Regions from separate parts of the Cutibacterium acnes genome, predicted to be linked through region 1. Evidence: riboswitches for the same ligand, from Rfam matches in the RefSeq annotation. Region 1 holds a riboswitch; the other holds the start of a gene.
What was found. A riboswitch is a leader RNA that binds a small molecule or an ion and turns the genes downstream of it on or off. The one in region 1 is predicted to bind thiamine pyrophosphate.
Positions count from the first base shown of each region.

Region 2: it holds a riboswitch for thiamine pyrophosphate, as region 1 does, so the genes downstream of both, thiM (hydroxyethylthiazole kinase) here and CPA42_RS00865 (ECF transporter S component) in region 1, are expected to answer to the same signal.

Region 1 covers NZ_CP023676.1:184,401-188,997, reverse strand. Annotated here, with positions in the region: gene CPA42_RS00870 (ATP-binding cassette domain-containing protein) at 1-1,917, opposite strand, end outside; gene CPA42_RS00865 (ECF transporter S component) at 1,914-2,543, opposite strand; TPP riboswitch at 2,578-2,681, opposite strand; gene hrpB (ATP-dependent helicase HrpB) at 2,851-4,597, opposite strand, start outside.
Region 2 covers NZ_CP023676.1:935,545-940,141, reverse strand. Annotated here, with positions in the region: gene CPA42_RS04765 (L-lactate dehydrogenase) at 1-761, opposite strand, end outside; gene thiE (thiamine phosphate synthase) at 874-1,524, opposite strand; gene thiM (hydroxyethylthiazole kinase) at 1,511-2,344, opposite strand; TPP riboswitch at 2,313-2,426, opposite strand; gene CPA42_RS04750 (hypothetical protein) at 2,483-2,662, shown strand; gene CPA42_RS04745 (MFS transporter) at 2,939-4,297, opposite strand; gene CPA42_RS04740 (sugar kinase) at 4,332-4,597, opposite strand, start outside.

The DNA.
Region 1 (4,597 bases):
CATCGCGAAGGTCATTGACGACAGGTACGTGATCCTCGAGGACAGGGACCGCTTGGGGCCCAACCCGCGCAAGTTACGTACATCGGACTGAATGTGCCACTGGTCACCTAGGTGACCCATCCGCACCACTCCGGCCATCGAAGCCACTACCGGACGCTGCGACAGGTGGGTTTGCTGGGCCAAGGCGTCACCCAACCGAGTAGGGTCGATGGCCGCCGAGGCCAGCGCTCCGGGCAGGACAAAAACGAGGATCCTCAGACCCTGACGAGTCGCCTCGCTCCAGGCGGACGGGTCAGTGAACCCGCTGTGCAGTAACAGGGTCGTCCAGACCAGCATCACCGCAGCGATGAGAACCGGCACCGTCCGCACCACCAAGGGTTTGACATGGCGGGAGCACATCGGGGCCATCACGGCAGCCGGGATAAGTCCCACAGCCCCCACGAGGGGGGAGCGCACAAAGAGAGACCCGAAAATGCCAGCAATGGCAATGAGAAAAGCAACGAGGGGGTTGATCGTCGTCAGGAAGGCTGGTTTTTCGCCCGGACGCTCATTGGGAGTGGGGTCCGGGACGCGGTAAGAGGCGACGTCGACGACCTCGTCGGCCATAGCGATGACCTGACGATCGTGGGAGGAAACGACGACGGCGACACCTGAGTCAGCAGCAGCACGAATCGCTGACAGCACGCTCGCGCCGCGGTCGTCGTCGAGGCCGACAGTCGGCTCATCGAGAAGGAGAAGGTCGGGGCGCTGGGCCAGGGCTGCCGCGATAGCAAGGCGCCGCTTCTCGCCCCCGGAGCACGTCATGGGGTGGGAGTCCAGGATCGATTTGAGCCCGAAGGTCCGCACCAAGTCCCTAAGATCGGCGTCCTCCGGGACCATCGGCGAGGCAAACAACTCGTCGGCAGCCGTTCGAGCCACCAGGTAATTCTCCGGGTTCTGCGGCACCCAGGCGGTCTGGTCCGGCAGGGTGAGTTCGCCAGACGCGGGAACGTCAAGGCCAGCGAGCAGCCTCAGCAGGGTGGATTTGCCAACCCCACTCGGGCCCGACACAACGGTAATGTGACCACGCCGGGCAGACATGGTGACACCACCCAGCAGCACGTCGTCGGACTGGGGACGGTGGGCATCGAGGGAGCTGGTAGAAGCAACCACCTCGCCCGCGGTGGAGGTGTGTGACGGCAATGACGTTGCCTCACGCGAGTCCAGGAAGTCTTCAAAGTCCCAGATCTTCTTGAGGGTGCCGTGGTCGGTCAATTCGACGACCTGGTCAAGGACGCCACGCCACTGGTCGGGATGGTGATCGACGACGAGCACAGTTCGGTCGTGGGCCATCCTGGCGATTTCGTCACGGATCGCCGTAGCCGACTCCTCGTCGAGCATGGAAATGGGCTCATCAAGCAGCAACAGCCCGGGATTGGTAGCGAGGATCCCAGCGATGGCGAGGCGCTGCATCTGGCCTCCGGACATCTTCGTAGTCGAGTGGTCCATGGGCATGGTGAACCGGGCTCGTCGTTGGGAATCCTCGACGATCGGCCAGATGTCCTCGCGCGGGACACGATGGTTCTCCGGGCCAAAGGCGATGTCTCGTCCGCATGTAGCAGCAACGACGGAGTGGATCGGTTCCTGCTGCAACAGTCCGACATTCACGTCGCCGGACCACGTGTTCACCCGCCCGGTAAGGTCGTAGCTCTCTTCCTCCAGTAAGCCGCCGATGGCGTGCAGCAAGGTGGTCTTACCAGCTCCCGACGGCCCAGATACAAGCACCCGGGATCCTGCCCCCAAATGGAGGTCGATGGGGCCAAGAATGGGCTCGTCGCGATCGGGAACGCCGACCGTCATCCCCTCGACATCCACCGGCACCGCCCGGCGGCTGGAAACCTCGTCAACGTGGTCAGCATGGGTCAAGACGTCAGTCATGACAGGTTTCGCGATGAGATTGTGCTCCGGGGTGACTTCCCGCCACGCAATTCACGAGAAACTGCGAAGGGGCTGAGCGCACCGGCAGCCGCGAGGCCACGGACAATACCCCATGCCACCAGACCGCCGAGCAGAGCCCCGGAAACGATCATGAAAACGAAGTAGACGATCGTGTCGCCGAAACGGAACATCGGGTAGTAAGAGATGCGCTCGTAGATGGCCTCAGCGAAACCGGTAAGAGCCCCGGCCACCAGGACAAGCTTCGGACCGGCCTTGCGGTAGGCGACGACGAGCAAACACAGCTCCATCGGCAGGGCCTGGACGACACCGGAAATGAGGGTGCCAGCCCCCCACGGGCCGCCGAGAGCAGCCTCAATGGCGGCCGCCAGAACCTCGGAGAGTAAGGCTGCACCGGGTTTACGAACGATGAGCCCAGCAAGAAGTGCCGGCAGGAACCAGATGCCAGAAAGGATGCCCTCAATGGGCAGATACACCGACGTGGCCGGCTTGAGGAGACTATATACCGCTCCGTAGCCGAGGAAGATGACGCCGAATGCCACAACAATCATCACTGGAGTCACGATGTCGATAGTGCGGTATCGCATGGTGAGTTTGTCGTTGGTCATAGAAGTCCTTCCGCTCATTCGGAAGGGGCGCGAAAGCGCGAAGAGCCCGACTCCCTACGCCGGTCCTAACCGGTTCAGGTTCGAGGGTCTGGGCGGTGCCCACTCTCAGCATCCGACGATGCTCCCCTGTCGTTGCTCTCGATCATAGCTATGACGCCGTGAGATCACCACCGCTCGACGCCACTCGACGCCCGCAAACCACCCGTGGCAATCATGGTTGGGAAACACCCCGGAGCCACTCCTGGTGGTTACCCACGGGATCGAAAACCAATTCACCACACGTATCTTGCCCCTGGAGGACGCCACATCAGTTCCCCCGCAGGGCGCGATTCGTGCGCTTGGTAGGTGTGGCTGTCATGGGGTCCTCCGGCCAGGGATGTTTGGAGTAGCGCCCCCGGTTTTCAACCCTCACCGCGGGATACACACTGGCCCAGAAACTCGCCAGATCGTCGGTGACGGCCAGGGGCCGTCGCGCCGGGGATAGCAGGTGGAGGACCACCCTCACCCTGCCGTCACACACCGTCGGGCCATCAGTCCAGCCAAAACACTCCTGGAGTTTGACTGCAAGAACCGGAGAGGTGTCACTGCCAGGCTCGGGATAGTCGACGCGGATCCGCGATCCGCTGGGGACGGTGATGGTCTCGGGGGCGACCTCGTCAAGACGAGCGGATTCCTGCCAGCCCAGCAGCCCCCGCAACCCCGAAGCTGCGTCACTTCCCCGCCCTGCCGCCAACGCGTCGAGGTCAAGCCACTCCTCGGCGCAGGCTAGCAGAGCCTCATCGCTGACATCGGGCCAGGGATCACCAAACACCCGATGGGCCAGGGCAAGACGGCGTCGCAAAGATTCACCGTTCTTCGTCAGGCTCGCTACGTCAAGTCCCCCAGACCTCACTGCTTCCAGCGCCACGTGGCGAGCCCGTACCGGATCTGGGCGGACCGGGGTCGACGACAACTCGATCGCACCGAGGCGCGACACCCGCCTGCCCCGTACTTTCCCGCCATCCCAAGTCACCGGTGTGTCGTTCGTCAGCATCGCCTCACCGGACTCCAACGCAGCCGACTCCGAGAGCGGGACAGCGGCCCGGATGAGGGCGCCACTAGTAATGCGCGAGGTACGTGCCACCGCCAGCCACGGCTGCCCGAGCAGCCCTGGAGGGCAGTTGCGAGGAAGGTCAACCCCCGTGCCACAGGCCAGTAGATACGACGTAGAACCCACCCCTCGGCTGCGAGCGATCCACCCCGGGCGAGCAAGGGAAACGACGGTGGCGACGGCATCGTCATCGGTGATGTCGGTAGGGGGAACGTCGTTGATGAGCCGGGCCAGCCGGTCAGCTTCGCGGCGCCACATCGCGGCCTCTGGGTGTCGCCCCGATCGCAGTTGACGCCATTGCCCAACGAGGTCGACCTGGCCGTCTTCCAGGCCAAGCATGGCGGCGATCTCAGCACAGCGGCGCGATCCGATGATGGCGGCACCGTCGGTCAAAGCCCTTGCCAGACGTGGGTCAAGGGGAAACGTGGCAAGGTGACGCCCCCTCGCCGTAATCCGCCCCTCCGCGTCGACGGCCCCCAGATCTCGCAGTTCCTCTTCGGCCGCAGCTACCCGATCCTGTGGCAATGGTGTTGGCAGTGCCATCCCTTCGCCACGAGGGGATCCCCACACCGCCAAAGACAACAGGGACGCCACAAGGTCGGCGTGGTCGACCTCGGGGGTAGGGTCGGCATTCATGCCCGCCCAGTCCTGGGCACGCAGGCAGCGCACTGCTACCCCCGGGCCCAGACGAGCTGCGCGTCCGGCGCGCTGCACTGCTGAAGCGCGGGATTCCCGGACCGTCACTAGGCCCGTCATACCTCGACCACGGTCGAGTCTCGGTTCGCGTGACAACCCGGAGTCAACAACGAGCCTCACACCAGGCACCGTCAGGGAAGATTCTGCGACAGCCGTCGAGACAATAACGCGACGCACATTCCCTGGATCTGACAGAGCATGATCCTGCTCACGTGCCGACATCGCCCCAGACAACCCGACCACATCTATCCCGGCGAGCCGGGAACGC
Region 2 (4,597 bases), 750 kb from region 1:
GCCTCGGCTAGACGAGCGCCCGTCAAGCCAATGGCGTAGTTCGTAGCGCCCTTGCCCTCAATAATCTTGTAAGCCGCGTAAGCCGCCTCGTGGGCTAGGTCAGCCAGTACATCCTCGGTAAACACCCGGTTACCGTCAACTGCCCAGTCGCGGATCGGTACACCGGAGATATTGGCTGTCGACCACAGCGGAAACTCCGAGTCGCCGTGCTCGCCCACAATGGTGGCATGGACATGACGCTGCTCGACGTTGGCCCACTGACGGATGAGCCAACGCAGCCGCGAGGTGTCGAGCATCGTACCGGTGGAAAAAACACGGTTGGCGGGCAATCCGGTGGCCTCCTGGGCAACGACGGTGAGGACGTCACACGGGTTGGTCACTAGCACGAACAGGGCGTTCGGGGATTGCTCAACGAGCTGTGGCATGAGGGAACGCAAAATATTGGCGTTGACGCCGGCGAGGTCTAGGCGAGTCTGGCCCGGCTTTTGTCTGGCCCCAGCAGTAATGAAGACGACGTCAGAGTCAGCAGTGTCGTGGACGTCAGCACCGCCCATGACCGAAGCAGGGGTGAACTGAGTGCCGTGGGCGAGATCCGCCACCTCGGCCTCGACCTTGTCCTTGGCGATGTCGTAGAGGGATACCAGGCCGGCCGATCCACGGATGAGGCAGGCGTAGGCCAGTGAAGAACCGACTGAACCAGCACCGACAACGGAAATTTTGGAGGCGCGACGAGTGGCGTCAAAAGTGCTCATGACGGTCATCTTAAGGTGCCTTCGCGCCTGATTCAGAACGCTGCGCACCAGGTCCGCTCATCTGAACAAGATGCCAGCATCTATGGCCATTTGTGCACGTCTCCACACCAGGCCATGGTCATCATTCCTTCGCCGTACGCCACGCCTCCGCAAGTTCCCGTGCACTGGACTTGGGGTCGGTACTCCGGCAAATCGCCGAGACGACGCTCAGGCCGTCACATCCCACCCGGGCTACGTCTTGAGCATCGGATGCGCTCACCCCACCGATGACGCACACCGGCCACGGGCTGGCGTTGACGACATCACGAATCTCAGCCAGGCCGAGCTCCCCAGCCTCAGGTTTGGTTCCAGTACCATGCAGGGCCCCAACTCCCAGATAGTCGACGATGTCACGCCCCTGGGACAGGGCGGCCTCCACATGGGCGGGAGTCTGAGCGGACAAGCCGATGAGTAGATCGTCGCCCAGAATCGCACGGGCCTGGTCGACCGGCATGTCAGACTGCCCAACATGGACACCATCGGCCCCAATTTCGGCAACGAGATGTACGCGGTCATCAATGATGAGGGGCACCCCTCCCGACACACAGATCTCTCTGACGCGTCGCCCCAAAGCGACGAACTCGTCATCGGACAAGTCGTGGTCGCGGAATTGGACCAGAGTCACCCCGCCGGCGATAGCGTGGCGCACGGTCTCAACAACCTCGTCAGGTCCGCCACACTGGGCGGTGTCGGTGACGAGGTAAACCGACAGATCAAATTCAGGCCGTGACATCGCGGAGCCCTCCCCGCTCACCAACCTCGTCGGGTGATACCAGGAATAATTCGTCAACAAGAGCTTGCGCGAAAGCCCCCGGACCAGCACTGCGCTCAGCTGCCCGTTCGGCGGCGACACACAACATGGCGGTCGCGGACACGGCCGCGATGAGGTGGTCATTCTGGATTCCCGCAAAGGCTGCCGTGAGAGCTCCCAGTGAGCACCCAACTCCAGTAACCCGCGTCATCCACTCATGCCCCGATGACACGATCACATGCCGGTCCGCATCGAGGATGTGATCGACGGGGCCGCTAATGGCCACTACGCAGCCGTAACGGCGGACGAGCTGAGTCGCGGACGCCAAGGCATCCTCAACAGCATCTCCTGCCTCCGGACCTCGAGCGGAGGCACCAGTACCGGCCAATGCCAACACCTCAGAGGCGTTCGCCCGGATGACGGCTGGAGCGGCGACGTCCAAGGTATCCAGGGCCACCCGAGTGCGCCATGGCATGCCTACCCCCACCGGGTCAAGTACCCATGGTGTGTTGCTGCTTGCGGCACCGCGCGCAGCAGCAATCATGGCCTCAGCGGTCTCCCGGTAGGGAGTTCCGGTGTTGACGAGTACACCGTCGGCAATGGAGGCGAATCCCTCGGATTCCTCGGGATTGTCGACCATGGCAGGAACCGCCCCTGCAGACAGCAACACGTTAGCGGTGAAATTAGCCACGACGATGTTCGTCAGGCACTGCACCAGCGGCTTGTCTCGGCGTAATCGCTCTACAGATTCCGCCACCAAATTCGACAATTCAGTCATGTCAACCACTCCCTTCGCCGGCATGATCCGGACAGGTTCCGGCGGTCGGCACCTTCGTGGCGCCCTCTCAGCCCACAGCGATCAGTGGGCTCCCGCGTCGTTGCCTTCTAACCTACCGCCGTGCCGTGCGCTCACGACGGTCCTCGCCCTACTAATCGGGAAATGCCGTCTCAAACCAGCTCCAACCAGGCAAAGATCCGGGTGACACCATGCCGGCATAGCCCCCACCTTGACCCTGACGTTGAGGTTCTCGACGCTGCTACGTCAGAGGTTGCCGAGACCGAAACCTCGTTGTCATGGAGAGCTGTCGGGGACAAAGAGATGCTGTGCAACGGCCTATGACGACTTGACACGTTGGATTCCGCAACTGCAGCAGCCACCAGTGACGAGCACAACATCTATCACTGTAAAGGACAGCAAGGCCTGTAATGCCGTCTATCCATCGTGGACGCCGTTAAGGCCACCAAAGAACCTCCAGATCTCACTGTCAACGTCGTAAATCACTCCGCACCGCTCGATCTGGCGTGTCGAGGACCCCTAAACCACCCCGTCAAGTCACGGCCTCGGTCAATCCTTTGAGGCAGGTACAGGCCCTCGACATCAGGATCATCTAATTGGTCAGATCGTGTCGAGCGAGGTGCCACGAGTTTCGCGGGCAAACATGTACGTCATACCGCCAATGACTAGCAGCACAGCGAACAGGATGAATGCCGGAAATACCGCGTCCAGGGTGACATTCTGCTTGACGGCAGATCCGCCCACCATGAGTCCCATAAGCGCCGGACCGATGATCTTGGCGGTGGCGCCGATGCCGTAGCCCAGTCCCAGACCAGTCGAGCGAGCTTCGTTGGGGAATTGCTCGGCGCCGAAAGCATTGAGGATGCCGAAGGCGCCGTCGGCGAAGGCCATCGCAATGAGGACACCGACGAAGAAGATCTGCCAGCCCCAACCCAGGCGGGCCGAAAGGGCGATGATGAGAGTCCCGCCAGCACCGATGAGGCCAAACGACAACATGGTGGCTCTCCGACCAATGCGGTCTGCCAGCCATGCTGATAGGAAGCGCCCGATGAGATCGGCCAGGGAAACGAACATGAACAGGGTCCCGACTTGCTCGGGAGACTTGCCAAAGCCGGTCTTGAGCAGGGTCTGGCCCCACGACTGAATCGTAAAAGAGCCCAGAATGAAGCAGAATGATCCCAGACTGACGATGAGAAGACTCTTGCGGTATTTACCAAAGACAAGTGAGTAGGAAGCGTCTTGGACGTGTTCAACGGCAGGCAAATCTCCAATGTCGTCAGCGGGTATATCGAGTGCCCAGGCTAGGGCCTCGCGTGCTTCCTTATCACGCCCATGACTCTGTAGGAACCGTGGTGATTCGGGCACGAAACGGATCCACACCAGCAGGAAAACAGGAATGGCGCCCAAAGCGATGAGGGCACGCCAATTATCGCCCAGTGCATTTTGTGCTAACGACCCCAAGAACAGACCGAGGGGGATGAATACCGACGCCAGGCCGGCAAGAAGACCGCGCTGCTTAGCAGGCACGAACTCCTGGACGTAGGGAATCGAGGTGATATTAAGTCCGCCGACTCCGATCCCCACGCCAATACGCAAAATGGCGAGCATAATCCAGCCACGATCTGGGGTGAACACTGATACTACAGTGAACACGACGAACAGGAGCACGCACCAGAAGAAAGAGGAGCGGCGTCCGATCTTGTCGGCAAGACGTCCCCACATGATGGCGCCAATGACCGTCCCCAGACCGGAACAGGCGAGAATGACGCCCGCCTCAGTGCCAGTCAGATTCCATGGCTTAGTCAGGACGGATACGACGAAACCAATGAGGAAGATATCAAAGAACTCGGAGATATTTCCGACGACGGCTAGGGCAACAAGATTCTTCTGATTGCGCGTTAAGGGACGCGAATCGATGAGGTCTAGAGCTGATTGTTTGGGTGTTGTTGAGGTGGACATGTGAGTGTGTCTCCTGTCTGCGCTGTGATCAGGTTCAGCGCAGAATGTCGGTATTCGGGGGAATATTGAGTTCGCTAGGGCTCACACGAGTCAGATCACCGTAATGGGTTAGAGCGTAGGCGGAGGTCCGCTGTCCATAATGGATTCCCTGCACCACGTCACCTCCGAGATACCCGTGAAGGGTTCCCGCGACAAAGGAGTCTCCCGCGCCCGGGCGGTCGATGACGGGCACCTGAACCACGGGGAACGTGCAGTCGCCGCGCTCGGCGTCCGAGAAGTACACACCATTGATTTGATCGG